DNA from 4 places in the Micromonospora sp. NPDC003944 genome. Region 4 is predicted to be linked to each of the others. Evidence: riboswitches for the same ligand, from Rfam matches in the RefSeq annotation. Region 4 holds a riboswitch; each other region holds the start of a gene.

Evidence for each region. Region 4 has a riboswitch for cobalamin ahead of ACWER9_RS16710 (ABC transporter substrate-binding protein). Riboswitches for the same ligand answer to the same signal wherever they lie in the genome.
Region 1: another riboswitch for cobalamin. It lies ahead of cobN (cobaltochelatase subunit CobN); the one in region 4 lies ahead of ACWER9_RS16710 (ABC transporter substrate-binding protein).
Region 2: another riboswitch for cobalamin. It lies ahead of ACWER9_RS20985 (CbtB domain-containing protein); the one in region 4 lies ahead of ACWER9_RS16710 (ABC transporter substrate-binding protein).
Region 3: another riboswitch for cobalamin. It lies ahead of ACWER9_RS21025 (ribonucleoside-diphosphate reductase subunit alpha); the one in region 4 lies ahead of ACWER9_RS16710 (ABC transporter substrate-binding protein).

Annotation. Positions count from the first base shown of each region.
Region 1 covers NZ_JBSGIV010000001.1:92,521-100,174, reverse strand. Annotated here, with positions in the region: gene ACWER9_RS00420 (VWA domain-containing protein) at 1-844, opposite strand, end outside; gene cobN (cobaltochelatase subunit CobN) at 841-4,509, opposite strand; cobalamin riboswitch at 4,776-4,952, opposite strand; gene ACWER9_RS00410 (hypothetical protein) at 5,433-5,768, opposite strand; gene ACWER9_RS00405 (RNA polymerase sigma factor) at 6,014-6,469, shown strand; gene ACWER9_RS00400 (hypothetical protein) at 6,462-7,181, shown strand; gene ACWER9_RS00395 (hypothetical protein) at 7,273-7,654, shown strand, end outside.
Region 2 covers NZ_JBSGIV010000043.1:752-8,005, reverse strand. Annotated here, with positions in the region: gene ACWER9_RS21005 (ATP-binding cassette domain-containing protein) at 1-162, opposite strand, end outside; gene ACWER9_RS21000 (substrate-binding domain-containing protein) at 162-1,214, opposite strand; gene ACWER9_RS20995 (ABC transporter permease) at 1,255-2,262, opposite strand; gene ACWER9_RS20990 (amidohydrolase family protein) at 2,583-3,461, opposite strand; cobalamin riboswitch at 3,716-3,870, shown strand; gene ACWER9_RS20985 (CbtB domain-containing protein) at 3,905-4,108, shown strand; gene ACWER9_RS20980 (CbtA family protein) at 4,099-4,872, shown strand; gene ACWER9_RS20975 (histidine phosphatase family protein) at 4,869-5,453, shown strand; gene ACWER9_RS20970 (MFS transporter) at 5,534-7,036, opposite strand.
Region 3 covers NZ_JBSGIV010000043.1:10,619-18,272, forward strand. Annotated here, with positions in the region: gene ACWER9_RS21020 (enolase C-terminal domain-like protein) at 1-1,195, opposite strand, end outside; cobalamin riboswitch at 1,627-1,843, shown strand; gene ACWER9_RS21025 (ribonucleoside-diphosphate reductase subunit alpha) at 2,035-4,377, shown strand; gene ACWER9_RS21030 (ribonucleotide-diphosphate reductase subunit beta) at 4,437-5,432, shown strand; gene ACWER9_RS21035 (hypothetical protein) at 5,593-5,898, shown strand; gene ACWER9_RS21040 (N-acetyltransferase family protein) at 5,954-6,445, shown strand; gene ACWER9_RS21045 (TraR/DksA family transcriptional regulator) at 6,545-6,889, opposite strand; gene ACWER9_RS21050 (ion transporter) at 6,991-7,654, opposite strand, start outside.
Region 4 covers NZ_JBSGIV010000030.1:11,457-19,110, reverse strand. Annotated here, with positions in the region: gene ACWER9_RS16715 (M14 family metallopeptidase) at 1-1,617, shown strand, start outside; cobalamin riboswitch at 1,740-1,881, shown strand; gene ACWER9_RS16710 (ABC transporter substrate-binding protein) at 1,972-2,901, shown strand; gene ACWER9_RS16705 (FecCD family ABC transporter permease) at 3,056-4,084, shown strand; gene ACWER9_RS16700 (ABC transporter ATP-binding protein) at 4,081-4,914, shown strand; gene ACWER9_RS16695 (VOC family protein) at 4,985-5,749, opposite strand; gene ACWER9_RS16690 (ABC transporter permease) at 5,843-6,580, opposite strand; gene ACWER9_RS16685 (ABC transporter ATP-binding protein) at 6,591-7,532, opposite strand; gene ACWER9_RS16680 (transcriptional regulator) at 7,529-7,654, opposite strand, start outside.

The sequences.
Region 1 (7,654 bases), on a different contig from region 4:
CGATGTCGGCGCGCATCCCGTCCACGTCGAACGCCGCGCACACCTCGGCGATCTGCCGCAACGCGGCGTCCGGGAGCCGTACCCCGGGAAGCCGGTGACGGGCGGCCGCCACCTGGGCGGCGATCTGGGCGTCGGCATCCGCCCAGCGGGCGGCGAAGCCGACCGGGTCGGCGTCGGCGGCGAGCCGGCGGCGGACCACCTCGACCCGGATCTCCGGGTCCCGGCTGGCGGTCACCTCGACGGTGAGCCCGAACCGGTCGAGCAGCTGCGGGCGCAGCTCCCCCTCCTCCGGGTTCATCGTGCCGACGAGCAGGAACCGGGCCGCGTGGCTGACCGAGACACCCTCCCGCTCGACGTGGCTGCGACCCATCGCCGCCGCGTCGAGCAGCAGGTCGACGAGGTGGTCGTGCAGCAGGTTCACCTCGTCGACGTAGAGCACACCCCGGTGCGCGGCGGCGAGCAGGCCCGGCTCGAAGGCGCGTACCCCCGCACCGATCGCCTTCTCCAGGTCCAGCGCACCGACCACCCGGTCCTCGGCGGCACCGACCGGCAGCTCGACGAGGCGCGCCGGGTGGGTCTCGGTGGCGGCGTCGGCCGGGTGCGGACCGTCCGGGCAGGCCGGGTCGGGCTCGGCCGGGTCGCAGCCGAACCGGCAGCCGCCAACCCGGCGCACCGGCGGCAGCAGCGCGGCGAGGGCCCGGACCGCGGTGGACTTGGCGGTCCCCTTCTCGCCGCGCACGAGGACCCCGCCGATCGCCGGGGACACCGCGTTGAGCAGCAACGCCAACCGCATGTCGTCCATGCCGAGCACCGCACTGAACGGGTAGGTGGAAGTCGTACTCATGCCCGGTCCTCCAGGTCGCCCTCGCTGGCCAGGTACGTGTCGCGCAGCCGGTCCAGGGTGGCCGGCTCGGGTTTGGCCCACAGCCCCCGGTCGGCGGCCTCCAACAGCCGCTCGGTGATGCCGCGCAGCGCCCACGGGTTGGACTGCTCCAGGAACTCCCGGGTGGTGTCGTCGAAGAGGTACGCGGCGGCCAGGTGCTCGTACATCCAGTCGTCGACCACACCTGCGGTGGCGTCGTAGCCGAACAGGTAGTCCACTGTGGCCGCCAGCTCGAACGCGCCCTTGTAGCCGTGCCGGCGCATCGCGGCGATCCACTTCGGGTTGACCACCCGCGCCCGGAACACCCGCCGGGTCTCCTCGCCAAGCGTGCGGGTACGCACGTCGTGCGGCATCGCCGAGTCACCCACGTACGCCGCAGGTGACGTGCCGGTGAGGTGCCGGACCATGGCCACCATCCCGCCGTGGTACTGGAAGTAGTCGTCGGAGTCGACGATGTCGTGCTCGCGGGTGTCCTGGTTCTTCACCGCCACCGCGATCCGGGCGAACGAGCGCTCCATATCGGCGCGCGCCTCCCGACCGTCCAGGCCCCGGCCGTACGCGTAGCCGCCCCACACCGCGTACACCTCGGCCAGGTCGGCGTCGCTGCGCCAGGTCCGGGCGTCGATCAGGGGCAGCAGCCCCGCGCCGTACGCCCCGGGCTTGGAGCCGAAGATCCGGGCGGTGGCCCGCCGCTCGTCGCCGTGCTCGGCCAGGTCGGCGGTCACGTGCGCCCGCAGGTAGTTCTCCTCGTCCGGCTCGTCCAGGGCGGCGACCCGCCGGACGGCGTCGTCGAGGAGCGCCACCACGTGCGGGAACGCGTCACGGAAGAAGCCGGAGATACGCACCGTGACGTCGACGCGGGGCCGACCCAGCTCGGCGGTCGGCACCACCTCGACGCCGGTGACCCGCCGGGACCTGTCGTCCCAGACCGGCCGGCAGCCCAGCAGCGCGAGCACCTCGGCGATGTCGTCGCCCTGGGTGCGCATGGCGCTGGTGCCCCACACGGTCAACCCCACCGAGCGGGGGTACGACCCGGTGTCGGCGAGGTGCCGGGCCAGCAGCGAGTCGGCGAGGGCCACCCCGACGTCCCAGGCGTTGCGGCTGGGGATGGCCTTCGGGTCGACGGAGTAGAAGTTGCGGCCGGTGGGCAGCACGTTGACAAGGCCCCGGGTGGGTGAGCCGGACGGGCCGGGCGGCACGAACCTCCCGTCCAGCGCCCCGAGGGTGTTGGTCAGCTCGTCGGTGGTCCGGTCCAGGCGGGGCACCAACTCGGTGGCGGCGAAGTGCAGCACCGCGGCGACGTCCGGGATCTGCCTGCCGGTCACCTCGGTCACCACGGCGTCGACCGCGTCCACCGCCCAGTCGAGGGTCTCCATGCCCAGGACCAGCCGCCGCGCGAGGGCCTCGATGAGGTCGATCGCGTCGGCGGCGGTGCCGGCCGGGCCGTCCGCCACGTCGGTAAGCGCCGGGGGCAGCGCCAGTCGCTGTCCGGGCGCCGCGAGCAGCTCCCGCTCGTCGAGGGAGTACGCGGCGGCGAGGGCCTGCCGCAGGCCGGGCAGGGCCTGGGCGCCGCCCCAGATCTGCGGGGCGCGCAGCACCGCGAGGACGAGGTTGACCCGCGGCTCGCCGGTGGGCGCGTCGGCGAGGATGTGCAGCCCGTCGCGGATCTGCACGTCCTTGACCTCGCACAGGTACCCGTCGAGGTGCAGCACGAAGTCGTCGAAGTCGTCCGCGTCGGGCATCGCCTCGGCGTGCAGGTCGTGGTGCAGCTCGGCGGCACGCACCAGGTCCCAGATCTGGGCCCGTACGGTGGGCACCTTGGCCGGGTCGAGGGCCTGCACGGTCGCGTACTCGTCGAGCAGTTGCTCCAGTTTGGCCAGGTCGCCGTAGGTCTCGGCGCGGGCCATCGGCGGCACCAGGTGGTCGACGACCACGGCGTGCGCCCGCCGCTTGGCCTGGGTGCCCTCGCCCGGGTCGTTGACGATGAACGGGTAGACCAGCGGCAGGTCGCCGAGGACCGTGTCGGGCGCGCAGTCGGCGGCCAGACCGAGACCCTTGCCGGGCAACCACTCCAGGGTGCCGTGCTTGCCCAGGTGCACCACGGCGTCCGCACCGAAGCCGCCGTCCGCGGCCGGCGTGGACAGCCAGTGGTACGCGGCCAGGTAGTGGTGACTCGGCGGCAGGTCCGGGTCGTGGTAGATGGCGATCGGGTTCTCCCCGAAGCCGCGTGGCGGCTGGATCAGCAGCACCACGTTGCCGAAGCGCAGCCCGGCGAGCACGATGTCGCCGCCCTCGGTGTACAGCTCGCCGGGCGGCTCACCCCAGTGCTCCCGCATCCGCTCACGCAGCTCGACCGGGACCTGGTCGAACCACCGCCGGTACGTGTCCCCCGGTATCCGGGCCTCGGCGGCGGCCAACTGCTCCGGGGTGAGCCACTCCACGTCGTGCCCACCGGCGGCGATCAGCGCGTGGATCAGCGCGTCGCCGTCGGCGGGCGGTGGGGCGTCACCCAGGTCGTAGCCGTCCTCGGCCAGCGCGGCGAGCAACCGGACCGCCGAGGCCGGGGTGTCCAGCCCGACGGCGTTGCCGACCCGGGAGTGCTTGGTGGGGTACGAGCTGAGCACCACGGCGACCCGCTTGTCGGGGTTGGGAAGGTACCGCAGCCGGGCGTGGCGCACCGCGATCCCGGCGACCCGGGCGGCCCGCTCGGGGTCGGCGGCGTAGACCGAGAGCCCGTCGGCGTCGATCTGTTTGAACGAGAACGGCACGGTGATGATCCGGCCGTCGAACTCGGGGATGGCCACCTGCATCGCGGCGTCCAACGGGGAGAGTCCGGCGTCGCTGTCGGCCCACTGCTTCCGGGTGCTGGTCAGGCAGAGCGCCTGGATGATCGGCACGTCCAGGGCTGCCAGGGCGCCGACGTCCCAGGCGTCCTCGTCGCCGCCCCCGGAGGCGTCCGCGGCGACCGCGCCGCCCGCCGCGAGCACGGTGACCAGCAACGCGTCACAGCGGGCGAAGAGCCCGAGCGGGCCGGCGCCCGCTGTCAGCCCGCGCAGCGAACCGCAGAAGATCGGCAGCGGGTTGCCGCCGGCCTCGCGGACCGCGTCCGCGAGCACGTCGACGAAGCCGGTGTTACCGGCGAGGGCGTGCGCCCGGTAGAAGACGATTCCCACGGTGGGCCGGTCCGGGGCGGCGGGGTGGTCGCCGTGCACGCCGTACGCCGGGGTGGGCGTGGGCGGGGCGAACCCCTCGCCGGTGAGCAGCACCGTGTCGGAGAGGAACCGGGCCATCTGCCCGAGGTTGTCCGGACCGCCCTCGACCAGGTACGCCAGCGCCTGGGTGACGACCCCGGACGGCACCGTGGAGATGGCCATCAGCTCCGCGTCGGGTAGCGCCTCGCCGCCGAGCACGACCGTCGGTACACCGGTGGCGAGCACCGCGGCGAGGCCGTCCGGCCACGCCTGTCGACCGCCGAGCAGGCGTACGACGACGAGGCTCACCCCGCCGAGCAGGGCGGGAACCTCGTCGGTGGTGACCCGCGCGGGGTTGGCCAACCGGTAGTCGGCGCCGCTGGCGCGGGCGGCCAGCAGGTCGGTGTCGGCGGTGGAGAGCAACAGGATGCGCACGGCAGGCTCCGGGGGGTGACGTCGACGCGTTCGCGGGAGCGAGCCGGCGACGTGGGATGGGCGCGGGGTTCAGCAGGCACCGCGACCCGGGTGGCTCACCGACGGGGGGCCGGCGGCGACGGGTGGCGCGGTGTGGAACTCAGCGGTGAACGGCGCGGGAGCGTGCGGATGCCGGCGCGGCGGGGTGTCCGCCGCGCGGCTCACGACGGTGATCGTCGGTGATAGAGACGCCATGCGTCATCGGGTCCTCCTCGGGTGTCCACGCCCTGGGGTACGTCCCGACGGCCGAAGTATCCTGGCTTCCGGATCGACGCTCTCCCCCGGCCTTCCAGCCGCAGACACACGGCCGTGACTCACGAGGGGGGATCGCTCCCCGGTGACAGTGGCGGGACCGCGTCGGAATCGCACCGACTTCCTTCACTGCCGTCAGGCCGCGAATGCTGCCACACCCCTACGCTGCCGGTCAACGCCGGTCCGGCCCCGCCGGGCGGACCCCACCCATCGAGGTTCGGCGATTGGTGCGGGGATTGCTCCGCGCGGCGGCATGCCCCCCGACCGATGCCCGCCGTCCTTTGCTCTGCTGCCCTGTGCGCACCAGGCACGGAGGGTCACCGGCGCTCACCGGGCAGCAGAGCAAAGGACGTCCGAACGAGCTCTGACCTGCGCCGACCGCCCCGGCCGGGCGGTGCCGGTCGACCCTCCGGACGCAGGCCGGCGAACGCCACACCAGCGCCCGCTGTCGATCTCGGTGGTCGATCACCGTGCCCGTCCCCCGGTTCGACCTGCCGGGCCAGTGGCTGGCGCGGTCCCGGTGGTCCCGACGCCGAGGTCGACTCAGGCCGCGCTCGCCGTCGTGGTCGACGAGCGCGGCAGTGTGATGATCGACGCTGGGCGGAGCCCCGCGCACACCCCTCGGAGCGGGCTCAGCGGGCGTGGCGTTCCGGGTGGGCGCGGTTCCACGCCCGCATCCGCTCCGGGTAGCCGGTGCGGCCCGCCTCGTACAACGGCACCGCGTGCTTGCGGGCGATGGCCCCGGCGGCGCGGGGCGTTCCGGTGCGCCGGCGGATCCACTCACCGTCGTGGGCGATCGCCACCACCGTGGTGTCCGTCGCGGTGGTCTCCGGTTCCAGGTAGAACTCCACGCCCCGCCGACTGGCGACGAACGCCTCCAGCGCCGCGAGGTCCTCGCGGGTCGCCTCCCGGTCCAGCTTCGTCGGGGTCGCCTCGGCACCCCGTGACCGGCGACTGAACCAGCTCATGACCAGCCCCTCTCCTCGACACCTCCCAGTGCACCACCACATCCTGGCAATACGCTGCACGGCGGGTGGGAGCAACCTGATCCGCGCCGGGTGGAACCCGCGACGCGTGGGCGGTGTCATGAGTGTGATCCGAACGGAGGCCTCCCCTGGACGACGACACTCTCGTCACCCGCGCTCGGGCCGGTGACCTGGAGGCGTACGACCTCCTGGTCGCCCGGCACACCGCGTCCGCGTACCGGACGGCGGTGCTGCTCGGTGCGGGTTCGGACTCCGAGGACGTCACGCAGGAGGCGTTCGTGAAGGCGTACCGCAAGCTGTCCCGTTACCGGGGCGAGTCGTCCTTCCGCTCGTGGCTGCTCGCGATCGTCGCCAACGAGACCCGCAACCTGCACCGGTCCCGGGGCCGGCGCGACGGGCTCGTCCTGCGGGCGGCGTCGGCCGACCCGACGCCCGAGATCGCCGAGGACGGGGCGGTGGACGCGGTCCTCGCCGGGGAGCGCCGGGAGACGCTTGTCAACGCCCTGCGGCAACTACCGGTACGGGACCGCGAGGTGATCGTCTGCCGGTTCTTCCTCGATCTCAGCGAGGAGGAGACGGTGGCGGCACTGGGGTGGCCCCGGGGCACGGTGAAGTCGCGGACCTCCCGGGCGCTTACGAAACTTCGTGGCCTGCTCGACCGGGAGGAGGCGCGGCATGGGTGACCTCGACCGGGAACTGCGTGAGCTGTCCGCCTGGCTGGAGACACCCGAGCCGCCCGACGTGAGCGCTGCTGTCCGCGTACGCCTGGGCACGCCCGCGCCCCGGCGGCGCCGGTGGCGTTCGCTCGCCGCGGCGGCGCTCGTCGCCCTCCTGGTCGCGGTGGTGCCGCCGGCCCGGGCCGCTGTCGCCGACGTCGTCGCCGGGCTGCTGCGCTTCGCCGGGGTGAGCATCGCCACGTCGTCCGCCCCGACGCAGCCCGGTGGCAGCGCGTCGCCGCTGCCCGGGCAGCGGACCGTCGCCCTGGACGAGGCACAGCGGGCGGTGCGGTTCCCGATCCGCGTGCCCGCGATGGTGGGCCCGCCCGAGCAGGTGCTGGTCGCCGACCCCGACCCTGCGGGTGTCTGCCGGGTGGCGACGCTGCTCTACGACGGGGGCGCGCTGCGCGTCGACGCGTTCGACGGTCGCCTCAACCTGTCCTTCCACAAGGAGGTCACCCCGCCGGGAGCGGAGTGGGTCCAGGTCGACGGCGACTTCGGTGTCTGGGTCGACGGGCCACACGTGCTGTCGTACGTGGACCGCGCGGGCGAGGTTCGCGAGGAGACCGCCCGACTGGCCGCCTCGACGTTGATCTGGCAGAACGCCGACGTGAGCTACCGGCTCGAAGGCCACGTCGGCAAGGCCGACGCGCTCGAGATCGCCCGCTCACTGCGCTAGGGAACCTCATCGGGTCGAGCGGTGTCGTTGAGATGCGGGTGAGTCGTTGACGCGTACCGGAAGGGGCGAGATGGTTTCCTGGGGCAGGTTGATGCTGGCATCCTCGGTGGTCCTGCTGGCGGGGTGCACGACCACGACCAGCGGCGCGACGCCGACGTCGAATGCGGCAACGGCGAGCGTTCCGGCCGCCTGCGCGGCGCGGGTCGAAACGGGGTCGCTGCCCGACTGGGCGGACGCTGGCTTCAGCGGGGACGCCCGCGTTCCGCACGTCTTCGGCGCGAAGGGTGACATCGTGGCGGTGCTGTTCGCCCACCCGCTCCGGCAGGTCCGGACGGACGGGTCGAACAACAAGATTCTGTGGGTGGCCCGCGCCTTTACGACCTCGCCCGACCCGACCGCACCGGCGACGCTGCAGATCACCGCGAGGCTTGACGGCACCGACACCCGGGTCATCCGGGAGGTTCGCGGCGGCC
Region 2 (7,254 bases), on a different contig from region 4:
GATCAGCGCGACGACCTCGCCGCGGTGGACCGTGAAGTCGGCGCCGCGCAACGCCTCGACGTGCCCGAACCGCTTGACGATGCCGCGGGCTTCGAGGACCGGCGGCTCCGCGTCGGTGGGTTGCTCGTCGCTGGCCGCGGTGGCCGTGTGGTTCACGCCCATCACTGCACCGGTGGGTTGGCGCAGCTGGGCTCGAGCACCGCCTTGATCTCCGCCGAGTCGATGTTCTCCTTGGTGACGAACGTGACGCCGGTGTCGGCCGAGGCCAGCGGCGCCTTGTCCCGGAGGTGCTTGACCATCTTGTCGACGCCGAAGTAGCCCATCTTGAACGGGTTCTGCACGACCAGCGCCGAGATCTGGCCGCTGCGTACCCCGGCGATCTCGTCCGGGGCGGCGTCCCAGCCGATGATGACCACCTTGCCGGACTTGCCGGCGGCCTGGATGGCCTGCGCGGCACCGAGGACGCTCGGCTCGTTGGCCGCGAAGACGCCCTTCAGGTTGGGGTTGGCGGTGAGGATGTTCTCGGTGACCCGTCGGGCCTCGTTGACGTCGCTCTTGCTCGGCTGTTGGCCGACCAGCTTGAGGTTGGGGTACTGGGCGAGGCCGGCCTTGAAGCCGTCGACCCGCTCGGTGTTGGTCTGCGATCCGGGCTGGAACTCGACGAGCGCCACCTCGTGGTTGCCGGGGCCGAGTTCGGTGGCGAGCAGCTTCGCCGCCTCGGTCGCCGACGCGCGGTTGTCGGTGGCGAAGAGAGGCACCTCCGCCGGCTGCGGGCTGGTGCCCGAGTCGATCATGGCGACCGGGATGTTGGCGCCGAGCGCCTTGTCGGTGACCGGTGCCAGTGCGCTGGAGTCGGTCGCCGCGTAGACGATGCCGTCGACCTTCTTGGTGACGAAGTTCTGGATCAGGTTGACCTGGCCCTCGACGTCGGTCTCGGTGGTCACGCCGTCCCACTGGACGGTGACGTCTCCCGCGCGCTGCGCGGCGCACTCGGCGCCCGCCTTGACCGTGTTCCAGTAGTCGGCCCCGACCGCCTTCGGGACGACGGCGAGCTTCAACGGGCCGCTCGCGTCCTTTGTCGCGCCGTCGCCGCCGTCGCGGACCTCGACCCCGCCGCACGCGCTGAGCAGAGCGGTCGCCGCGGCGGCGGCCAGGATCGCCTGCGCGCGCAGGAGTCGTCCTCGCGTCCGCCGGCTGGTGGTGGTGTGTGCCATGGTGTGTGTCCTTCCTCGTTCGGACTCTCGGAATGGCATGTCAACCCCGTGATTCCAACCGCCGGCGGCGGTACTGGTCGAAGTAGACGGCGGCCCAGATGATCACGCCGACGATCACCTGCTGGTAGTGGATGCTGATGTCGAGCAGGACGGCGCCGTTGCGGACCAGGGCGATGAGGAACGCGCCGATGATGGTCCCGACGATTCGGCCCTGACCGCCGAACAGGCTGGCACCGCCGATGACCGCGGCGGCGATGACGTCGAGCTCCAGCGAGATCCCGTAGTTGGGCTGACCGGAGTTGACCCGGGAGGCGGCGATCATGCCGCCCAGCCCGACCAGCACGCCGGCCAGCACGTACACCCCGGTCAGGTGCCGCCCCACCCGGATGCCGGAGCGCCGGGCCGCCTCCAGGTTGGAGCCCATCGCGTAGGTGTACTGACCGAAGCGGGTCTGGGAGAGCAGAAAGGCGACCCCGACGGCGACCAGGACGGTGATCACCACGGCGAACGGGATGCCGAGGATCTGCCCGTTGCCGAGCAGTTGGAAGGATCGGGGCAGGCCGTAGACGCCGACCGCGCCGGTGATGATGAAGACGAGGCCACGGCCCACGGACATCGTCCCCAGTGTCGCGATGAACGGTGGGATCCGGGCCACCGTCACCAGCAGCCCGTTCAGCAGTCCGGCCAGCGCGCCGACGCCGATCGCGACCGCCGTCGCCGCCCAGAGCGAGAAGCCGAGGTCGCGCACGACCATCGCGCCCAGCACGCCGGCGAGCGCGGCGACCGAACCGACGGACAGGTCGATGCCCTTCGTGATGATGACCATCGTCTGGGCCGTGGCGATGATGGCGATCACCGCCGTCTGCGCCCCGATGTTGAAGAGGTTGTCAGCCGTCAGGAAGTACGGGCTCGCGAAGGTCAGGGCAATGAACAGGACGACCAACGCGGTTGCGGCGGTGAACTCGGAGACGGCGTGCGAGATCCGTTCCCGGAACCAGTCGCTGAGTTCGCCGCGCTGCGTGCCGGCGGTTGCCTCGGCGCTACTCATCGTCGGACCTGACCTCCCCAAGCGTGGCGTCGGCACCCGACGGGGACCCGCCGACGAGCCGAACGCCTGTGAGCGACTGACCCGGCTCGGACGGCAGTACGACTGATTGCCCGCACACCCTCGGAGATAGGTCGGATGTTTCCCACGATCAGGCGTTACCATGCCACGCGTTCACGTGTGTTGCCAAGGCCTTGCGGGCATGTTTTGCCATCGTTACCTGCACCACCGAAGGCATACGTCCGACCAAAGGTAGATCGGCTGCCGTCGCTAGCATGTTATCGATAACACGCTATGTGCCCAGCTCCGGAGTGGCTGTCGCCTCAGGACGGGGCCAGCCGGTAGACCCGACCGGCGGTCCGGCGCCAGATCGCGGCACGCTCGTCGTCGGACAGCGGGTCCAGCAGATCACCGAGGACGCTGACCCAACGCGTGTACGAGCTGACGAGCAGGCACACCGGCCAGTCCGAGCCGAACATCAACCGATCCGGCCCGAACACGTCGAGGGCGTGCTCGACCGCGGGCCGCAGGTCCGCCGTCGTCCAGGACCCGCCGTCCACCTCGGTCACCAGGCCGGAGAGCTTCGCCGTCGTGTTGGGCTCGGCCGCCAGCGCCCGCAGGTCGCGGTGCCAGTCACCGAGGTCGTCGCGCCCGAGCGGGGGTTTGCCCAGGTGGTCCAGGACGAACCGCACCTGCGGCAGGTCGCGGACGAGCCGGGTGGCAGCCGGCAGTTGGCGATGGCGCACCAAGAGGTCGAAGGCGAGCCCTGCGGCACCGACCTCGGCGATGCCGCGTCGCACGTCGGGACGGTCGAGATAGGCCGGGTCGGGTTCGGACTGGACCAGGTGACGCACCCCGACCAGCCGTTCGCCGCCGCGCGCCCGGCGCAGTCGCTCGACGCGGCGGCCGACGTCGGCGGAGGTGAGGTCGACCCAGCCGACCACCCCGGCGACGAGAGGATCGTCGGCCGCGATGCCGAGCAGCTCGGGCGTCTCCGACCGGACGGCGACGGACTGTACGACCACGGTCTGGGTGACCCCGGCGGCCCGGGTCGCCGGTGCGAGTTCGACAGGCGTGAAGTCGTCGTCGATCGCGGCCATGGTGTGCGGGTCGATCCAGGGCTGCGGGTGCCGCGCCCGGACCCAGAGGTGATGGTGCGCGTCGACGATCCCCGGTCGTGGCGCGGTCTCGCCGGTCGTCACCGGAACCGCCCTGGCGCGTTCTCCCCCATCGCACACCCCGCCCCGCCGCTGATCGAACCACTCCGGGTTGACCCGAAGCCGCAGAGCCGATCTGGCAGATTGACCATGTTAGCGGTAACAGACTGTTGCCGAGTGGCGGAACGCGCACGACGACCAACTTCCCACAGTGTCGCCTTTTGGTCTGACGAATCCACCGACACCTGCGGCTGGTCCAGATCTTCACGTACCCGACGGGGGCGCGGGGCCCCGGGTTGACCACCTGAGGCGGCACCGATACCGTCGACCCACTATCTGCGGCGACGCGAGGGAAGCCGGTGTGAATCCGGCGCGGTCGCGCCACTGTGAGCGGTTCCCAGCAACAACCGGGGGCCGCGAGCCAGGACGCTCGGTCGTCCGCAGCCTTGCGATGGGGACGCGTCATCCCTGGGGAGGTTCGTGTATTCATGTCTAGCTCCGCTTCCAGCCAGCCGGTGGTGCACCCCGCTGGCAGTGCCCGTCTCTTGTGGACTGCCCTGGCGACCGTTGCCGCGCTCGCGCTGCTGGCGTACCTCGTCGCCTTCGACCAGGGGGCGGTGTCGCGCAGCGGGATGTACCTGCACGAGTTGATGCACGACGGCAGGCACCTGCTGGGCGTCCCGTGCCACTGACCACCACCACCGGCACTCCCCCCTTCCTCGCCGCCCTCGTTCGCGGGCTGCTGGCCGGTCTGATCGCCGGCCTGCTCGCCGGGGCATTCGCGTACGTCGCCGGCGAACCGCACGTCGAGGCGGCCATCGCCATCGAGGAGGCGGCGACGCACGCCGAGCCCGCGGCCGGTGCGCACGACCACGAGGACGCCCTGGTCAGCCGGACGGGTCAGCGCGGCGGCCTGTTCCTGGCCACCGGCCTGTTCGGGGCCGCCATGGGTGGGCTGCTGGCCACGGCGTACGTCCTGCTGTCCCGCCGACGGCGCGGCGACGACGACGGGCGCTCGGGCCTGCTGCTGGCCGGCGCGGCGCTGCTCGGCGCGGTGATCGTGCCGTTCCTCAAGTACCCGGCGAACCCGCCGGCGGTCGGCGACCCGGCCACCATCGACCAGCGGACCGTCACCTACCTGTTGATGGTGGTGCTCGGGCTGGTGGCCGTGTGGGCCGGCTCGCTGGGCTACCGGTCGGTCGGTGCCCAGGCGCCCACCTGGCTGCGCGCCGCCGCAGCCGTAGGTGGGTTCGTCCTGGTCACGGCCGTGTCGTACGTGGTGATGCCGTCCTTCCAGGAGGTCCCGGCGGACTTCCCCGCAGCCCTGTTGTGGGAGTTCCGGCTGGCCTCGCTGGGCACCCAGGTCGTGCTCTGGACCGGCATCGGCCTGCTGTTCGCGGCCCTGATGCACCAGGAGCGGCGTCGCCGGGCCGGCACCGCACTGCCGAGTACGTGACCGGCGCCAGCCTCCGGCTGGTCGCCCACGGTCACACCGCCGCTCTGCGCGGGGCCCGCTTCGGCGGTGCCGACGACGGCCTGGACGAGGGTGGCCTGCGTGCCGCCCTCGCCCGGGCCTCCTCGGGTGCGGAGCGGCGGGGTCGCCTCGGCGTGCACGACACCTGTCTGTCCAGCCCGGCGCCGGCCGCCCGGCAGACCGCCGACGCCCTCGGTCTGCTGCCGACGATCGAGAGCGCGTTGGCCGACTGCGACTACGGGACCTGGGCCGGACTGTCGCTCGAGGAGATCGCCCACACGCAGCCGCAGGCGCTGCACGAATGGCTGTCCGCACCGGAGTCCGCGCCACACGGTGGTGAGTCCGTCACGGCGGTGCGGGATCGGCTCGGCGGTTGGCTGGACGAGCAGCACCGAGCGGGTGGACGCATCGTCGCGGTCGCCCACCCGCTGGTGATCCGGGTCGCGGTGGTGCACGCCCTCGGTCTTCCGGTGGCGACGTACCGGCAGGTGGACGTCGAGCCGTTGGCGGTCGTCCGGCTCACCAGCCGGGGTGCGCGCTGGCACCTTCGACTGGGTGGGTAGCGGGCAGGTCTGGGCCACACCGAACGGCACAGGCCGTGCCCACCGGAAGGGGGCACGGCCTGCGTTTGTCAGCCGCTTGCTCAGTGCTGCCGGTGGGGCAGGTGCAGCTCGACCGGCTCGGGCGGGAGGTCGTCGACACCGGCGGCGACGGCCTGTTCGTGGCGGCGACGCGCCGAAGGCAGGGCGAGTGCCGCGAGGACGGCCAGGACTGCGACGCCCGCGCACACCCAGAAGCCGGCGGTGAACGCCGCGTCGGTGGGCAGCCCCTGCGGAGTGCTGTTCGAGGTGATGACGGCCGCCACGACCGCCGCGCCGATGCTGCTGCCGATGGTGCGGGCGATGGTGTTGACGCCGCTCGCCTCACCGGTCTGTCCGGCCGGGACGCTCTCGATGATGGCGTTGGACATCGCCGCGAACGCCAGGCCGATGCCGGCGCCGGTGAGCACGCCGGAGAGCAGCACCTGCCAGGTCGCGCCGTGCGCGAGGGCCGGCAGCGCGAACGCGACCACGACCGCGACGGTGCCGAGGAACATCGGCACCTTGGGACCGAAGCGACGGTCCAGCAGACCCGCGAGGGGACCGAAGACCACCATCATCAGGACGGTGGGCAGCAGGAACAGACCGGCCTGGGACACCGTCTTGCCGAACCCGTAGCCGGTGGCCGCGGGGAGTTGGAGCAGGGTCGGCACGAGCACGAACGTCCCGAACATCGCGAAGCCGAGGATCAGGGCGACGAGGTCGGTGGCCCAGACCCCGCGAATGCGCATCAGCCGCATGTCGATGAGCGGCTCGCGTACCCGCAGCTCGACCAGGACGAAGACGGCCATCGCGACCGCGCCGAGCACGAACAGGCCGATGGTCTTCGGCTCGGTCCAGCCCCAGCCCTGCCCCTTGCTCACGGCGAGCAGCAACGAGACGAGCGACACCGACAGGATGGCCGCGCCGAGCATGTCGAGCCGTCCGGGCGTACGGACCCGCGACTCGGGCATGCCGAAGATGGCCCCGAGCAGCGCGACGACGACGAGGACCAGCGGCAGCCAGAACAGCCAGTGCCACGACAGGTGTTCCACGATCGGGCCCGCCGCCACGATGCCGACACCGGCGCCGACACCGAAGATCGCCGACAGCAGGCCGACGGTGACGCCGACCTTCTCGCGGGGCAGTTGGTCGCGGACGATGCCGATCGACAGCGGCAGGATCGCTCCGGCGGCGCCCTGCAGCGCCCGCGCGACGATCAGCACGGTCAGGTTGGGGGCCAGGGCGGCGAGCAGGGTGCCGGCGGCGAGGGCGGCGAGGACGCCGATGAGGACCCGCCGCTTGCCGACCATGTCACCGAGGCGTCCGAGAATGGGGGTCAGCACCGAGGCGGCCAACAGGTACGCGGTGAGCACCCAGCTGATGTCTCCGGTCGAGACGCCCAGGTCCCTTCCGATTGTCGACAGCGCGGGCGCCACCAGCGACTGCAGCACCGCGAACGCCAGGCCGCCGAGGGAGAGGTACAGCACCAGCAGGGTGCTGTTGGCGCGCGGGGCGGCGCCGGGTGCGGAGTCGAGGTGGGTCGGCTCCTCGATGGTGTGGGTCATGAAATCCCCGAAGGCTAGATGTAAACGTGTGCTGACTTAGCCAGTATCCGTCGCCGGGCACCCATGTCAACAGTCGTTTACGTCACCCTCCGTGCGTACTACCGCTTGCGCCTGGCGGAAAGTCAACATATGTTTACTTTCCGGAGTCGGCAGTGGGCGGCGGACGTGACCCTCCAGGTGTGCCGCTTCAGCGCACCAGCGACGCCGGTCCACCGCGA
Region 3 (7,654 bases), on a different contig from region 4:
AGGGGTCGGTGAAGTGCTCGTGCAGGTGGTCGACGAACTCGGTGACCCGGTTGGTGAGGTCCCCCGAGATCGCGACGTAGTCGAGGACCGACACGTGTTGGACCATCTCGCACAGCCCGACCCCACCCGCGTGTGGGCAGACCGGCACGTTGAACTTCGCGGCGAGCAGCAACACGGCGACGATCTCGTTGATGCTGGCCAACCTGCCGGTGTCCAGTTGGCAGAAGTCGATGGCCTCGGCTTGGAACAGTTGCTTGAACATCACCCGGTTGTGGCAGTGCTCGCCGGTGGCGACGCCGATGGGAGCGACGGCTCGGCGGACGGCGGCGTGGCCCAGGATGTCGTCGGGGCTGGTCGGCTCCTCGATCCACAGGGGCTTGAACTGGGCGAGGGCGGTGACCCACTCGATGGCCTGACCGACGTCCCACACCTGGTTGGCGTCGATCATCAGGTTGCGGTCCGGCCCGAGGATCTCCCGCGCGATCGCGCATCGGCGGATGTCGTCGTCGAGGTTGGCGCCCACCTTGAGCTTGACGTAGCCGTAGCCGCTGTCCACCGCCTCCTGGCACAGCCGGCGCAGCTTGTCGTCGCCGTAGCCGAGCCAACCCGCCGAGGTGGTGTAGGCGGGGTAGCCGGTCCGGTCCAGCTCGGCGAGGCGGTCGGCCTTCGTGCCCTCCTTGGCCCGGAGGATGGCCAGTGCCTCGTCCCGGGTCAGCGCGTCGGACAGGTAGCGCAGGTCCGCGATGTCGACGAGTTGCTCGGGGGACATGTCGACGAGCAGTCGCCACAGCGGTTTGTCGGCGACCCGGGCGACCAGGTCCCACGACGCGTTCAACACGGCGGCGAGGGACAGGTGGACGACGCCCTTCTCCGGGCCGAGCCAGCGCAGTTGCGAGTCGGAGGTGAGCAGGCGGTAGACCGCGCCCATGTCCGCCGCCATCGTGGCCACGTCCAGGCCCACGAGGAGTTGGGCCTGGTGGACGGCTGCCGCCGCGACGATGTCGTTGCCCCGACCGATGGTGAAGGTCAGGCCGTGCCCCGCGAGTGGCGCGCCCACGCCGTCGACGCCGTCGGTGTGCAGGATGACGTAGGCCGCAGAGTAGTCGCCGTCCTTGTTCATGGCGTCTGACCCGTCAGCGGTCAGGGAGGTGGGGAAGCGGACGTCTTCGACGGTGACGGCAGTGATCTGCGGCATGCGCTCCTCGCCCGGCTAGGCTAAAGATCAGATGATCACTGGGAGTATACGGAGGGCTGCTCCAGCACGTCAACGTTGTCGATCACCCGAGAGGCCTAGACATATGATGTTTTGCTGCCTCGTCGTTCCGTCTTGACGCCCATCATGCCGGTTGGCGAGAGATGGTGCCGCAGACGCCGGGCCCTGGAGATTGGATGTTCCGCCTCGATCTGAGGAATCGACGGCGACCCATGAGTGTGGCCAGCGTGACTGTCGCTTCGATACGTCACATCTTTGTCGATTGTCGACACTCGTGCGCGAGCCTCGTCCCCGGTGCCCGGCGTCGGTCGGCCATGGCGTGTGCCCCCGCGGTTGGTGACGGTGGTCACCGCGCCGCCGCCGACACGCCCGGGACCGACATGTGGGGTGTGACAACGTCTGCATCCCTATATATGGTGTCGAGCGCAGCTGGTTCGGCCGCTCATCCAGTGCGGTCGAGGCAACAGGGAACCCGGTGGAAATCCGGGACTGTCCCGCAGCGGTGAGTGGGAACGACAGCCGTCATCAGCACTGGGCCACCGATCGGCCTGGGAAGCGACGGCCAGTAGGAGACCGGCGAGCCCGGTCGTGCCCGCGAGTCCGAAGACCTGCCAGCGCGCCGCGTACCCGCACCCGGGTGGGCGGCGGTCCGAGGCCGCGTGGGACGGCTGACGCCACCTGATCCACGCCGAAGCGCGTGGCGTCCGTCGGTGTCTGTCCCCTCGCGTCCGGGCCACCAGGTCTCGAACTCCGAGGAGCGAGTGGTGACAGTCACCGAGGTAGTCCCGGCCAGCGGCGACGCGACCCTGCGGCGAACGCCGATGCAGGTCCGCAAGCGCGACGGCGGCACCGAACCCGTGGACGTGAACAAGATCGTCCGAGCGGTCGAGCGGTGGGCCGACGACCTGACCGACGTCGACCCGATGCGGGTGGCCACCCGTACCATCAGCGGCCTCTACGACGGCGCGACCACTGCGGAACTGGACCGGCTGTCCATCCAGACCGCGGCCGAGATGATCGGTGAGGAGCCGCAGTACTCGCGCCTCGCCGCGCGACTGCTCGCCGGCTACGTCGACAAGGAGGTGCGTCGACAGGGCATCACCTCGTTCAGCGCGGCGATCCGGGTCGGCCACGCCGAGGGCCTGATCGGCGACGACACCGCCGCGTTCGTCGCCGCCCACGCCACGACCCTGGACCACGCCGTCGACCCGGACGGTGACCGCCGGTTCGAGTACTTCGGCCTGCGCACGGTGTACGACCGCTACCTGCTGCGCCACCCCACCAGCCGACTGGTGCTGGAGACCCCGCAGTACTGGCTGCTGCGGGTGGCCTGTGGCCTGTCCCGGACGGCGGACGAGGCGGTCAGCTTCTACCGGCTGATGTCCAGCCTGGCCTACCTGCCCAGCTCACCGACCCTGTTCAACTCCGGCACCCGACACACCCAGATGTCCTCCTGCTATCTGGTCGACTCCCCGCTCGACGAGTTGGACTCGATCTACGCCCGGTACGCCCAGGTCGCCAACCTGTCCAAGTTCGCCGGCGGCATCGGCATCGCGTACTCCCGCGTCCGCTCCCGGGGAGCGCTGATCCGGGGCACGAACGGGCAGTCCAACGGGATCGTGCCGTGGCTGCGCACGCTTGACGCGAGCGTCGCCGCCGTCAACCAGGGCGGCCGGCGCAAGGGCGCGGCCTGCGTCTACCTGGAGCCGTGGCACCCGGACATCGAAGAGTTCCTGCAGCTGCGCGACAACACCGGCGAGGACGCCCGGCGCACCCACAACCTCAACCTGGCCAACTGGGTCCCGGACGAGTTCATGCGCCGGGTCGAGGCCGACGAGCTGTGGTCGCTGTTCGACCCGAACGAGGTGCCCGAGCTGCCCGACCTGTGGGGGGAGCGGTTCGACGCCGCGTACCGGCAGGCCGAGGCGCAGGGCCGCTACGTGCGACAGGTCCCGGCGCGGGAGCTGTACGGGAAGATGATGCGGACCCTCGCCCAGACCGGCAACGGGTGGATGACCTTCAAGGACGCGTCGAACCGGCTGTGCAACCAGACCGCCGAACCGGGCAACGTGGTGCACCTGTCCAACCTCTGCACCGAGATCGTCGAAGTGTCGAGCGACGCCGAGACCGCCGTGTGCAACCTCGGCTCGGTGAACCTCGCCGCCCACCTCGTCGACGGCGGCATCGACTGGAACCGGCTCCGCGCCACGGTCCGGACCGCGGTGACCTTCCTGGACCGGGTCATCGACATCAACTACTACCCGACCGCGCAGGCGGCCGCGAGCAACCCCCGCTGGCGGCCGGTCGGGCTCGGGCTGATGGGGTTGCAGGACGTCTTCTTCGCCCTGCGGCTGCCGTTCGACTCGCCGGCAGCGCGGGAGCTGTCCACCCGGATCAGCGAGGAGCTGTACCTGACCGCGCTGGAGACCTCCGCCGACCTGGCGCGCGACGTCGGCGCGCACCCGACGTACCCGCAGACCCGGGCCGCGCGGGGCCAACTCCAGCCCGACCTGTGGGGTGTCGAGGGTACGCAGACGGCACGCTGGACGGCCCTGCGGGAGAAGGTCGCGGCGCACGGGTTGCGCAACTCGCTGCTGGTGGCGGTCGCGCCGACCGCGACCATCGCCTCGATCGCCGGGTGCTACGAGTGCATCGAGCCGCAGGTGTCGAACCTGTTCAAGCGCGAGACGCTGTCCGGGGAGTTCCTCCAGGTCAACACCGCTCTGGTACGCGAGCTGAAGGCCCGCGGGCTGTGGACCGACCGGATCCGCTCGGCGATCAAGCGGGCCGAGGGATCGGTGCAGGACATCGCCGAGCTGCCGGCCGGCGTACGGGAGCTGTTCCGCACCGCGTGGGAGCTGCCGCAGCGGGCGCTCATCGACCTCGCCGCCGCCCGTGCCCCGTTCATCGACCAGTCCCAGTCGCTGAACCTGTTCCTGGCCGCGCCGACGATCGGCAAGCTCTCCTCGATGTACCTGTACGCCTGGAAGGCCGGGCTGAAGACCACCTACTACCTGCGCTCGCGCCCGGCCACGCGGATCCAGCAGGCCACCGTCAGCGCCGTCGCACCCGCCGCGCCAGTCGCCCTCGGGTCCGTGGCCCTCGACGCGGAGGCGCTGGCCTGCTCGCTGGAGAACCCCGAGTCGTGCGAGGCCTGCCAGTGACCCCCGCCACCACCACCGACGCTACCGACGCCCGCACCACCGACACGAGGACCACGCACATGCTGCTCGACCCCGGGATGGACCTCACCCTCCGCCCGATGCGCTACCCGCACTTCTTCGACAGGTTCCGCGACGCGATCCGCAACACCTGGACCGTCGAGGAGGTCGACCTGCACGCCGACCTCACCGACCTGGCCAAGCTGTCGCCGGCCGAACGGCACCTGGTCAGCCGCCTGGTGGCGTTCTTCGCCACCGGCGACACCATCGTCGCCAACAACCTGGTGCTCAACCTGTACCAGCACGTCAACAGCCCCGAGGGTCGCCTCTACCTGTCCCGGCAGCTGTTCGAGGAGGCCGTGCACGTCCAGTTCTACCTCAACCTGCTCGACACGTACGTGCCCGACGAGACCGAGCGCTTCGAGGCCTTCGCGGCAATCGAGAACATCCCCTCGATCCGTCGCAAGGCCGAGTTCTGCTTCCGCTGGATCGACTCTCTGGGCGACCTGCGGGAGCTGCGCTCGCGCGAGGACCGACGGACGTTCCTGCTCAACCTGATCTGCTTCGCCGCCTGCATCGAGGGTCTGTTCTTCTACGGCGCGTTCGCGTACGTCTACTTCCTGCGCTCCCGCGGCCTCCTGCACGGCCTCGCCTCCGGCACCAACTGGGTGTTCCGCGACGAGTCCATGCACATGGCGTTCGCGTTCGACGTCGTCGACACCGTCCGCGCCGAGGAACCGGACCTGTTCGACGACGACCTCGCCGACCAGGTACGCCGGATGCTCACCGAGGCCGTCGAGTGTGAGGTGCAGTTCGCCGAGGACCTGTTGGGCCACGGCGTGCCCGGTCTCACGTTGGCCGACATGCGGGAGTACCTCCAGCACGTCGCCGACCGCCGTCTCGCCCAACTCGGCATCGCCCCGCACTACGGGTCGAACAACCCGTTCGGCTTCATGGAGTTGCAGGACGTGCAGGAGCTGTCGAACTTCTTCGAGCGGCGGGTGTCGGCGTACCAGGTCGGGGTGAGCGGCACCGTCGCCTTCGACGACGACTTCTAGGCGGCGGCCGAGCCCCGCGCGCTACCCCTGAGGAACGCCCCGTCTGCGTCGATCTTGCAGTTTCGGTCGCCGATATGTGCGCGTTGCCGCTGTGTGCCGCGACAGGAAGTGCAAGATCGCGGGGAGGGGCGGGCCTGGCTTCGTCGATCATGGAGTTGGGGTGCCTGATTTGGTGCTGTGCAGGCACTTTGTCACCCACCACAACTCCATGATCGACGAGGCGGTGCGGTGTTGGTCTTCGACTGTCGTGATCGCGGGAGGTGCCGCCGTGCCGATCGACGAACCTGTGTGTCAGGCAGGCGAGCTGTTCGCCGCGACGAGGATCCTTGATGCGCACTGGACTCGCGCGCTGGACCGGCCGTGGCGCTCAGGCGGCTGCCTGGAGTGCGCGAGTAATGGCACATGCCGTCAGCTCGATTGGTCGTTGGGTGTCGTGGCGGAGGCCGCATCGATCATGTTGCAGTAGTGACATGGTCGAGCCACACGCTTGGGTGATCGCCTGCTCGGAAAGGAACGTGCTGATGGTCGACATCACCGTGCGACCCATGGCCGCCGCCGACGCCGACCGGGTCCTGGCGATCTACCAGGCCGGACTGGACACCGGTGACGCCAGTTTCGAGGTCACCGCGCCGAGCTGGGCGGCGTTCAGCGCCGCTCGGCTGAGCGAGCACCGGTTCGTGGCTGTCGACCCGCGCGGAACGGTCCTCGGCTGGGTCGCCGTCTCGCCGACCTCGACCCGCGCGGTGTACGCCGGAGTGGTGGAGCACTCCGTGTACGTCGACTCGGCCGCCCAGGGCCGTGGCGTCGCCCGACTGCTGCTGGACGCGCTGATCACCTCCACCGAGGCCGCCGGCATCTGGACGATCCAGTCCGGGGTCTTCCCGGAGAACACCGCCAGCCTGGCGCTGCACCAGCGGGCCGGGTTCCGGGTCATCGGCGTACGCGAACGGGTTGGTTGCCACCACGGACGCTGGCGTGACGTAATCCTGCTGGAACGGCGCAGCGCTGTCTGAGCGCTGGTGAGGTCGTGTCCGACGCGGGCGCGACAGTGCTGCCGGGCGCTCAGTCGGACGTTCCTCGCGGCGGTCGGGCGGGGCGGTCAGCTGGTGCCGTCACCGGCGGCTGGCGCAGGCCACGCACGTGCGCGCAGCCGGGCGGGCCGCGAGGCGCTCGGCGGGGATCGGGCGCCCACAGCCCTCGCACACGCCGTAGCTGCCGTCGTCCACCCGTTGCAGCGCGACGTCCAACTCGGCCAGGCGTCGGCGGGTGGCGTCCAGGACGGCGGTGAGCTGCGCGCGCTCGAAGGCGATGGTGCTGCCCTCGGGGTCGTGTTCGTCGTCGGCGTTCGACGACCGGGACGCCTCGAAGAGGCTCCGCAGGTCGCTCTCCAGAGCGGCAGTCTGCGCTACGGTCTGCGCGCGCAGCCGTCGCAGTTCCTCGCGGGGGTCGCTGTTCATCGTCGATCCACCGTAGCGCTACATGAAGTTGCGGGTGTGCAGGGCGGAGAGCGCCGCCGCGCCGCCCTAGCTGAACGTGAGAACGCAGCGCGAGCGTCGGATCACCGTCTGGTACGGGCGTTGTCCCGGTGGGGTCGGCCGTGCCCGTCCTCCCGGTCGATGCGCAACTCCCGTTCCAACTCGGTGATGACCGCCCGCAGGTCGTCCAGCCGTTGGGTGAGCGCGATGCGGTCCACCTCGTCCGGGATGCCGTCGCCGTCCTCGTCGTACCCGGGAGCCAGCCGCTCGGTCATCTCCAACCGGCGAGCCTCCTCCATGGAGTTCACGATGACCGCGATGAGGATGTTGAGCAGCAGGTTGACGGTGATGACCACGTAGCTGACGTAGTAGAGCAGCGTCCACGGCGAGATCGCCATGCCCTGCTCGATGAGGTCCGGCAGCGTCTCCAGCGACAACAGCACGAACAACGTCAACAGCGAACGCCCGATGTCGCCGTACTCCTCCGGGTACCGGTTGCCGAAGATCAGCCAACCGGCCATGCCGTACACGTAGAGTGTCACCACGGCCAGGGCGAGGAACCCGGTGACGCCCGGCAGGCTGCGCCACAGCGCGGAGACGATGGTCCGCAGACCCGGCGAGAACCGCACCAGGCGGACCATGCGGGCAACCCGCACGACCCGCAGCAGCGCCGGGTCGCCGTGCAGGCCCGGGATGAAGATCGCCGCGATCACCACGAAGTCGAAGACGTTCCAGCCGTGCCGGAAG
Region 4 (7,654 bases):
GCGATCGGCAAGCTCGGCTTCCGGCTGGAACCGCTCGCCCCGCCGCCGAACGCCGAGCGCGGCGCCGACGACTTCGGTACGCAGGCCTTCCCGCCGGCCGACTCCAACTACCACGACTACGCGGAGTTGACCGCCGTCGTGAACCAGGTCGTCGCCGACCATCCGGCGATCGCCCGCAAGATCAGCATCGGTTCGTCGTACGAGGGCCGCGACCTGATGGCGGTGAAGATCTCCGACAACGTCGGCACCGACGAGAACGAGCCGGAGATCCTGTTCAACTCCCAGCAGCACGCCCGCGAGCACCTGACCGTCGAGATGGCGATCTACCTGCTCAACCTCTTCACCGACAACTACGGCAGTGACTCCCGGATCACCAACATCGTCAACGGCCGGGAGCTCTGGATCGTGCCGACTGTCAACCCGGACGGCAGCGAGTACGACATCGCCACCGGCTCGTACCGCTCCTGGCGCAAGAACCGGCAGCCCAACAGCGGCTCGTCGAACGTCGGCACGGACCTGAACCGCAACTGGTCCTACAACTGGGGTTGCTGCGGTGGGTCGTCCGGAAGCACCTCGTCGGAGACCTACCGGGGGCCGTCGGCGTTCTCCGCACCCGAGACGCAGGCGCTGCGCAACTTCGTCAACGGCCGGGTGGTCGGTGGTGTGCAGCAGATCAAAGCCAACATCGACTTCCACACGTACTCGGAGCTGGTGCTCTGGCCGTACGGCTACACCACGGCGAACACCGCGACCGGGATGAACGCGGACCAGTACAACACCTTCGCCACCATCGGACAGCAGATGGCGGCCACCAACAACTACACCCCGGAACAGTCCAGCGACCTCTACATCACCGACGGAGACAGCCTCGACTGGATGTGGGCCACCCACAACATCTGGGCGTACACCTTCGAGATGTACCCCGGCTCGTCCGGAGGCGGCGGTTTCTACCCGCCCGACGAGGTGATCGGAGCGCAGACCTCGCGCAACCGGGAGGCGGTGCTGATCCTCAGCGAGTACGCCGACTGCCCGTACCGGGCCATCGGCAAGCAGGCCCAGTACTGCGGCGGTGGTGGCGGCACCACGGTCTGGTCGGACACCTTCGAGACCGCCACCGGCTGGACCATCAACCCGTCCGGCACCGACACCGCGACCGTCGGCGCGTTCGAGCGGGGCGCTGCCCAGGCGACCAACTCCTCCGGAGCCAAGCAGCTCACCCCGTACGCCGGGTCCAACGACCTGGTCACCGGCCGGCTGGCCGGCTCGGCAGCCGGTGACTACGACGTCGACGGCGGCGTGACGAGCGCCAGGTCCCCGGCGGTGACCCTGCCGTCGTCCGGCACGCTCACCCTCTCGCTCGCCTGGTACCTGGCGCACGGCTCGAACGCCTCGTCGGCTGACTACCTGCGGGTGAGCGTGGTGCACAACGGTGGCACCACGGCGCTGCTCACCCAGGCCGGTGCGGCAAGCAACCGCAACGGGAGCTGGGCCGTCGCCAACCTCAACCTCACCCCGTACGCCGGCCAGTCGGTCCGCGTACTCGTCGAGGCGGCGGACGCGTCCGGGGCCAGCCTGGTAGAGGCGGCTGTGGACAACGTCACCATCACGTCCTCCTGATCGGGTGGGGCCCCGTCCCGCCCCGACGGGGCCCCACCACCCGCTCCGAGCCTCCAGATCCGGGACATATCCCTCGTGCGCCACGCCTCCGGTGATCGACAGCCGCTGATCGACCCTTGATCGATCCGGCACGTCCCGGGGGTGCGCTACCGTCTTAGCGACCAGTCCGCAGCGAAGCCGGTGCTCATCCCGGCGCTGTCCCGCAACTGTGATGCCCCACCCGACGGTGGGGACGAGCCAGGTCGCCTACGGATCGGTCGCGAAACGCGCTCTCGAGGAAGGGCGCCTCGTGGGCGGGCGTACGAAAGTCCCTGTCGGCGAAGCACCACACTCCTCGACCGACAGGAGGCCCCCATGTTCAGACGTACCCCTCGGCTCTTCGCGGCGTCCCTCGCGGTCGCCGCGCTCGCCCTCGGCGCCTGCGCCGAGAAGGCCGACGACAAGCCGAGCACCGGCACGGCCGCCGCCGCCTACCCGGTCACGGTCGGCGCGCTCACCCTCGACAAGCGTCCCGAGAAGATCGTCGTGCTGTCGCCCACCGCCACCGAGATGCTCTTCGCGATCGGTGCTGGCCCGCAGGTGACCGCCGTCGACGACCAGTCGAACTACCCGACCGACGCGCCCAAGACCGACCTCTCCGCCTTCCAGCCGAACGCCGAGGCGATCGCCGGTAAGAACCCCGACCTCGTGGTGCTCTCCGACGACCGCAACAAGGTCGTCGAGCAGCTCGGCAAGCTGAAGATCCCCGTGTACCAGACCCCGGCGGCGACCACCCTCGACGACTCGTACCGGCAGATCACCGAGCTGGGCACGCTGACCGGGCACGCCGACCAGGCCACCGACGTCGTGACCCGGATGAAGGACGACATCGCCAAGCTGGTCAAGGACCTGCCGCAGCGTGCCGAGAAGCTCACCTACTTCCACGAGCTGGGCCCGGAGCTGTACAGCGCCACCAGCAAGACCTTCATCGGCTCGCTGTACAGCCAGGTCGGCCTGACCAACATCGCCGACCCGGCCGACGCGGACGGCAAGAACGCCGGCTACCCGCAGCTGTCCCAGGAGGTCATCGTCAAGGCCGACCCGGACTTCGTCTTCCTGGCCGACGCCAAGTGCTGCCAGCAGAGCGCCGACACGGTCAAGGCCCGCAGCGGCTGGGCCGGGCTCACCGCGGTGAAGAACAACCAGGTCATCGCCCTGGACGACGACATCGCCTCCCGCTGGGGCCCGCGGGTCGTGGACCTGCTCCGGGTCATCATCGACGCGGTCGCCAAGGTGCCCGCGTGAGCGTCGTCCGTCGGTGACCGGGCCGCGACAGGTGTCCGATCCGACGCCGACCGATCGGCCGACCGAAACCCCGCCGTCGTCCGAGCGGGCCGAGCCGCACACCGCAGCTCGGCCTGCCGGGCTGCTGTCCGTGGCCCGGCCCGCCGGGCTGCGCATGCGGTGGCTGGTCGCAGGGCTGTTCGCGGTACTCGTCGCGCTCGTTGCCGGGGTGTCGCTCGGCCCGGTGAGCCTGCCCCCGGGCAGCGTCGCCGCCGAGCTGCTCAACCTGCTCCCCGGGGTGCACCTCGACAGCGGACTGACCGAGCGCGAGATCGCGATCGTCACCGAGCTGCGCCTGCCCCGCGTCGTGCTGGGCCTGCTCGTCGGGGGTCTGCTCGCCCTCGCCGGCGGTTGCTACCAGGGCGTGTTCCGTAACCCGCTGGCCGACCCGTACCTGCTCGGGGTGGCTGCCGGCGCTGGCCTCGCGGTCACGGCGGCGATCGCCCTCGGCGGCGCCGGCCGGCAGGGCACCCTCTCCGGGCTGCCGATGACCATTCCGCTCGCCGCGTTCGCTGGTTCGCTGCTCGCCGTGACGATGACCTACGTGCTCGGCGCGGCCGGCGGGCGACGCGGGTCACCGGCCATGCTGATCCTGGCCGGGGTGGCGGTCTCCGCGTTCCTCTCCGCCGGGCAGACGTACCTCCTGCAACGCGACGCCGACAGCATCCAGCCGGTCTACTCCTGGCTGCTCGGCCGGCTGGCCACCGCCGGCTGGCACGACGTGCTGCTGGTGCTGCCGTACGCCGCGCTCACCACCGTGGTGGTGCTCCTGCACCGCCGCGAACTGGACGTCCTCGCGGTCGGTGACGACGAGGCGAGGAGTCTGGGCCTGCACCCGCAACGCACCCGCTACCTGTTGATCGCCGCCGCCTCCCTCGGTACCGCGGCGGCGGTCTCCGCGACAGGGCTGATCGGCTTCGTCGGCATCATCGTGCCGCACACCGTCCGGCTGATCGCCGGATCCAGCTACCGGGTGATCCTGCCGATGTCACTGCTGTTCGGCGGTGCGTTCCTGGCGCTGACCGATGTGGTGGCCCGCACCGTGGCCGCTCCGTCCGAGCTGCCGATCGGCGTGGTGACCGCCCTACTGGGTGGCCCGTTCTTCGTCCTCGTGCTGCGCACCGCCCGGCGAGCGCTGACGTGAGCCGCGAACCCGCCGCCGGTGCGCCGGCGGTTGGCGTCTCGGCCGCTGGTGCGCCGGCCGTTGAGGTACGCGGACTGCAGGTCGACCTGGGCGGCACGCCGATCCTGACCGGCGTCGACCTCAGCGTCGCCGTCGGCGAGTGGGTCACCGTGATCGGCCCGAACGGCGCCGGCAAGTCGACCCTGTTGCGCGCCGTCGGCGGCCTGCTGCCCGCGCCGGGGGCGATCACCCTCTTCGGTACGCCGAGCGCGGCGCTCCGCCGTCGGGACCGCGCCCGGGTGGTGGCCACGGTGGCACAGTCCCCGGTGGTGCCACCCGGCATGTCGGTGCTGGACTACGTGCTGCTCGGCCGTACCCCGTACATCCCGGCCCTGGGCCGGGAGTCGACCGCCGACGTCGATGCCGTGCACGAGGTACTGGGGCGGTTGGACCTCACCGGCTTCCACCGTCGCGAACTGGCCACCCTCTCCGGAGGCGAACGGCAGCGCGTGTTCCTCGCCCGCGCGCTCGCCCAGGGCGCGACGCTGCTCCTGCTCGACGAGCCGACGAGCGCGCTCGACATCGGCCACCAGCAGGACGTGCTCGAACTCGTCGACCAGCTGCGCCGCGAGCACGGCCTGACCGTCCTGGCCACGATGCACGACCTCTCGCTTGCCGGTGAGTACGCCGACCGGATGGTGATGCTCGCCGGCGGTCAGGTGGTTGCTGCCGGGACACCGCCCGAGGTGCTGACCGAGCAGCTGCTCGCCACCCACTACCGGGCCAGCGTGCGGGTGGTCCCCGGCGCCCACGGCCCCCTGGTGGTCCCCGTCCGCCCCACCCGCCCGTAGCCGCCCGGCCGGGCCCGGGGCGTGGGGCACCGCTGTCGTTGGCACGCCGGCGAACAGTTGCGCGCGTGGGTCAGGGGCCCAGGTCGATGACGGAGAAGAGGGCGCCCTGGGGGTCGCGGAGGGCGGCGAAGCGGCCCGCCGGGATGTCGCGGGGCGGGACCAGGATCGTTCCGCCCAGCTCGGAGGCGCGGGCTGCGGCGGCGTCCGCGTCGGCGACCGCGAAGTACACCGTCCAGTACGCGGGGAGGTCGGCCGGGAAGTCGTCGGCCAGCGGTGGCATCATCCCGGCGACGATCTGCGTCCCGAGCCGCCACCCGGTGTACGTCATGGCGCCCACCTCCTGGTCGTCGGGCTGCCAGCCGAACACCAGCTCGTAGAAGACCTTCGCGCCCTCGGGGTCGGGGGTGACCAGCTCGTTCCAGCTCATCGCGCCCGGCACGTTGAACACCTCGGCGCCGGCCATGGTCAGCGGCTGCCAGACGCTGAACGTGGCGCCGGCCGGGTCGGCGAAGACCGCCATCCAGCCCCGGTCGAAGACCTCGAATGGTGGTACGACGACCTGCCCGCCGGCCCGTTCGACGCGGCCGGCGACCAGTTCGGCGTCGTCGGTGGCGAGGTACGTCGACCAGATCGGGATCTGGTCCGGGATCGCGGGCGGGCCGGCGCCGGCCACCGGCTTGCCGTCGAGCAGGAAGACCGTGTAGCCGCCCGCCTCCGGCTCCGGGGTGACCTGGCCGGTCCAGCCGAACAGCTCCGGGTAGAAGCGCCGGGCGTCGGTCAGGTCCGGAGTGGCCAGGTCGGCCCAGCAGGGCGTACCCGGCGGGACGGTGCTCACGTCAAGACCCCTCTCGCCCGGGCGGCCACGGCGGCCCCCTGCCGGAATCCTGGCACCGTCCCGCCGCGGCCCGGGGCGGAAACGGACGAATCGTCAGCTGAACCGGCGACCTTCGTCCCGCCGGTACGCCCAACCGGCGAGCGTGGCGAGCAGCACCACCCAGACGCCGAGCATGATCAGTGCCAGCGGCTCCACCGCGTAGTCGCCCACCGCCGCCCACATCAGTTCGGCCGCGCCCCGGGTGGGCAGGTACGGCGCGATCGTCTCGATGAACCCGGGCGCGTCCCCCGGCGCGGAGAGCAGACCGCCGCCGAACGCCAACGGCAGGAACACCACCTGCGCGACCACGATCGCCGCCTTGCTCGGCAGCGAGTAGCCGATGGCGAGCCCCATCAGCGTGAACGGCACCGAGATGACGGCCACGGTGCCGAGGGCCAGCAGGAACGCCGCCGGGGTGAGCTGCGCGGCGGTAAGCGTCGCGCCGATCACCACGACCGGGATCAGCGAGAGGTAGGTGAGCGCCAGGCCGGCAAGCACGCGGCCCGCGAACCGCGGTGCCGGGCCGGCCGGCAGGGTCCGGGTGTACGGGTTCCAGGGCTGGTCGCGGTCCTCGGCGACGCCGACGCCGTACTGGAAGATGTTGGCGCTCATCACCGAGAAGGTGACCATCGACGCGGTGGCGTAGGTGGCGCCGACCGGATCGTCGCCGGCGAACGGCACCACGAAGAAGATCATGGCGGCGGCCGGGAAGAAGGCGCTGCCGAAGACGGCCACCGGGATGCGGATGATCTCCAGCAGTTGGTAGCGGGCGTGGACCAGGGCGAGCTGCACGGTCGCCTCCTCAGGCGGTGGTGGGTCGGCCGCCGGCAGCGGCGGTGGTGGGTCGGCCGGTGCCTGCGGACGCGTCCCCGCTGGGCACTTCACCGCTGGTGAGGGCGAGGAAGGCCTCCTCCAACGAGGTCGGCCGTACCTCCAGGTCGGTGAACGGCGTCTGGGCCGTGACAAGCGCTCGGACCAGTTCGTCGGCGTCGGTGGTGAGCAGGTGCAGCCGACCGTCGACCCGTTCGCTGCGGACCACCCCGGGCAGGTCGGGCAGGTGGTCGGCGACGAGGCTGACCCGGCGTACGCCCACGATGCCGCGCACCGCGTGCACGGTGTCGTCGGCAAGCACCCGCCCCTGCCCGATGACCACCACCCGGTGGGCGAGTGCCTCCACCTCTTCCAGGTAGTGGCTGCTCAACAGCACGGTGCCACCGTCGTCGTGGAATGCCCGGATCGCGTCCCACAGTGTGTGCCGGGCGGCCACGTCCAGGCCGGTTGTCGGCTCGTCGAGCAGCACCAACCGGGGTCGTCCGACGAACGCCAACGCCACTGCCAGCCGGCGGCGCTGCCCGCCGGAGAGACCGCCGGTCTGCCGTCGGCTGAGGTCGGCGAGGCCGAAGCGGTCGAGCAGCTCCGCCCGGGGCACCGGGTCCGGGTAGTGCGCGGCGACGAAGTCGACGACCTCGCCGACGCGCAGCGTGCCGGGCAGACCTGTCTCCTGCGGGGTGACCCCGATCTGCCGCCGGCTGGCCGGGTCGCGGGGGTCGCGGCCGTTCAGCTCGACCCGCCCCGAGCTGGGACGGCGCAGGCCCGTCAGCAGGTTCATCAGCGTGCTCTTGCCGGCACCGTTCGGCCCGAGCAGGCCGACCAGCTCGCCGGCCTGGACTTCCAGGTCGACGCGGTCGAGGGCGAGGACGTCGCCGTACCGGCGGCTGGCCTGGTCGGCGCGGGCGAGCGTCATGACAGCTCCTTCGGCGAGGTGGGGTCGAGCAGGGCGCGGATCGCCTCGGTGTACTCCTCGAACGCCAACCGGCCGCGCCGGCTGAGCCGGACCAGGGTCGCCGGGGTGCGTCCGCGGTGGGT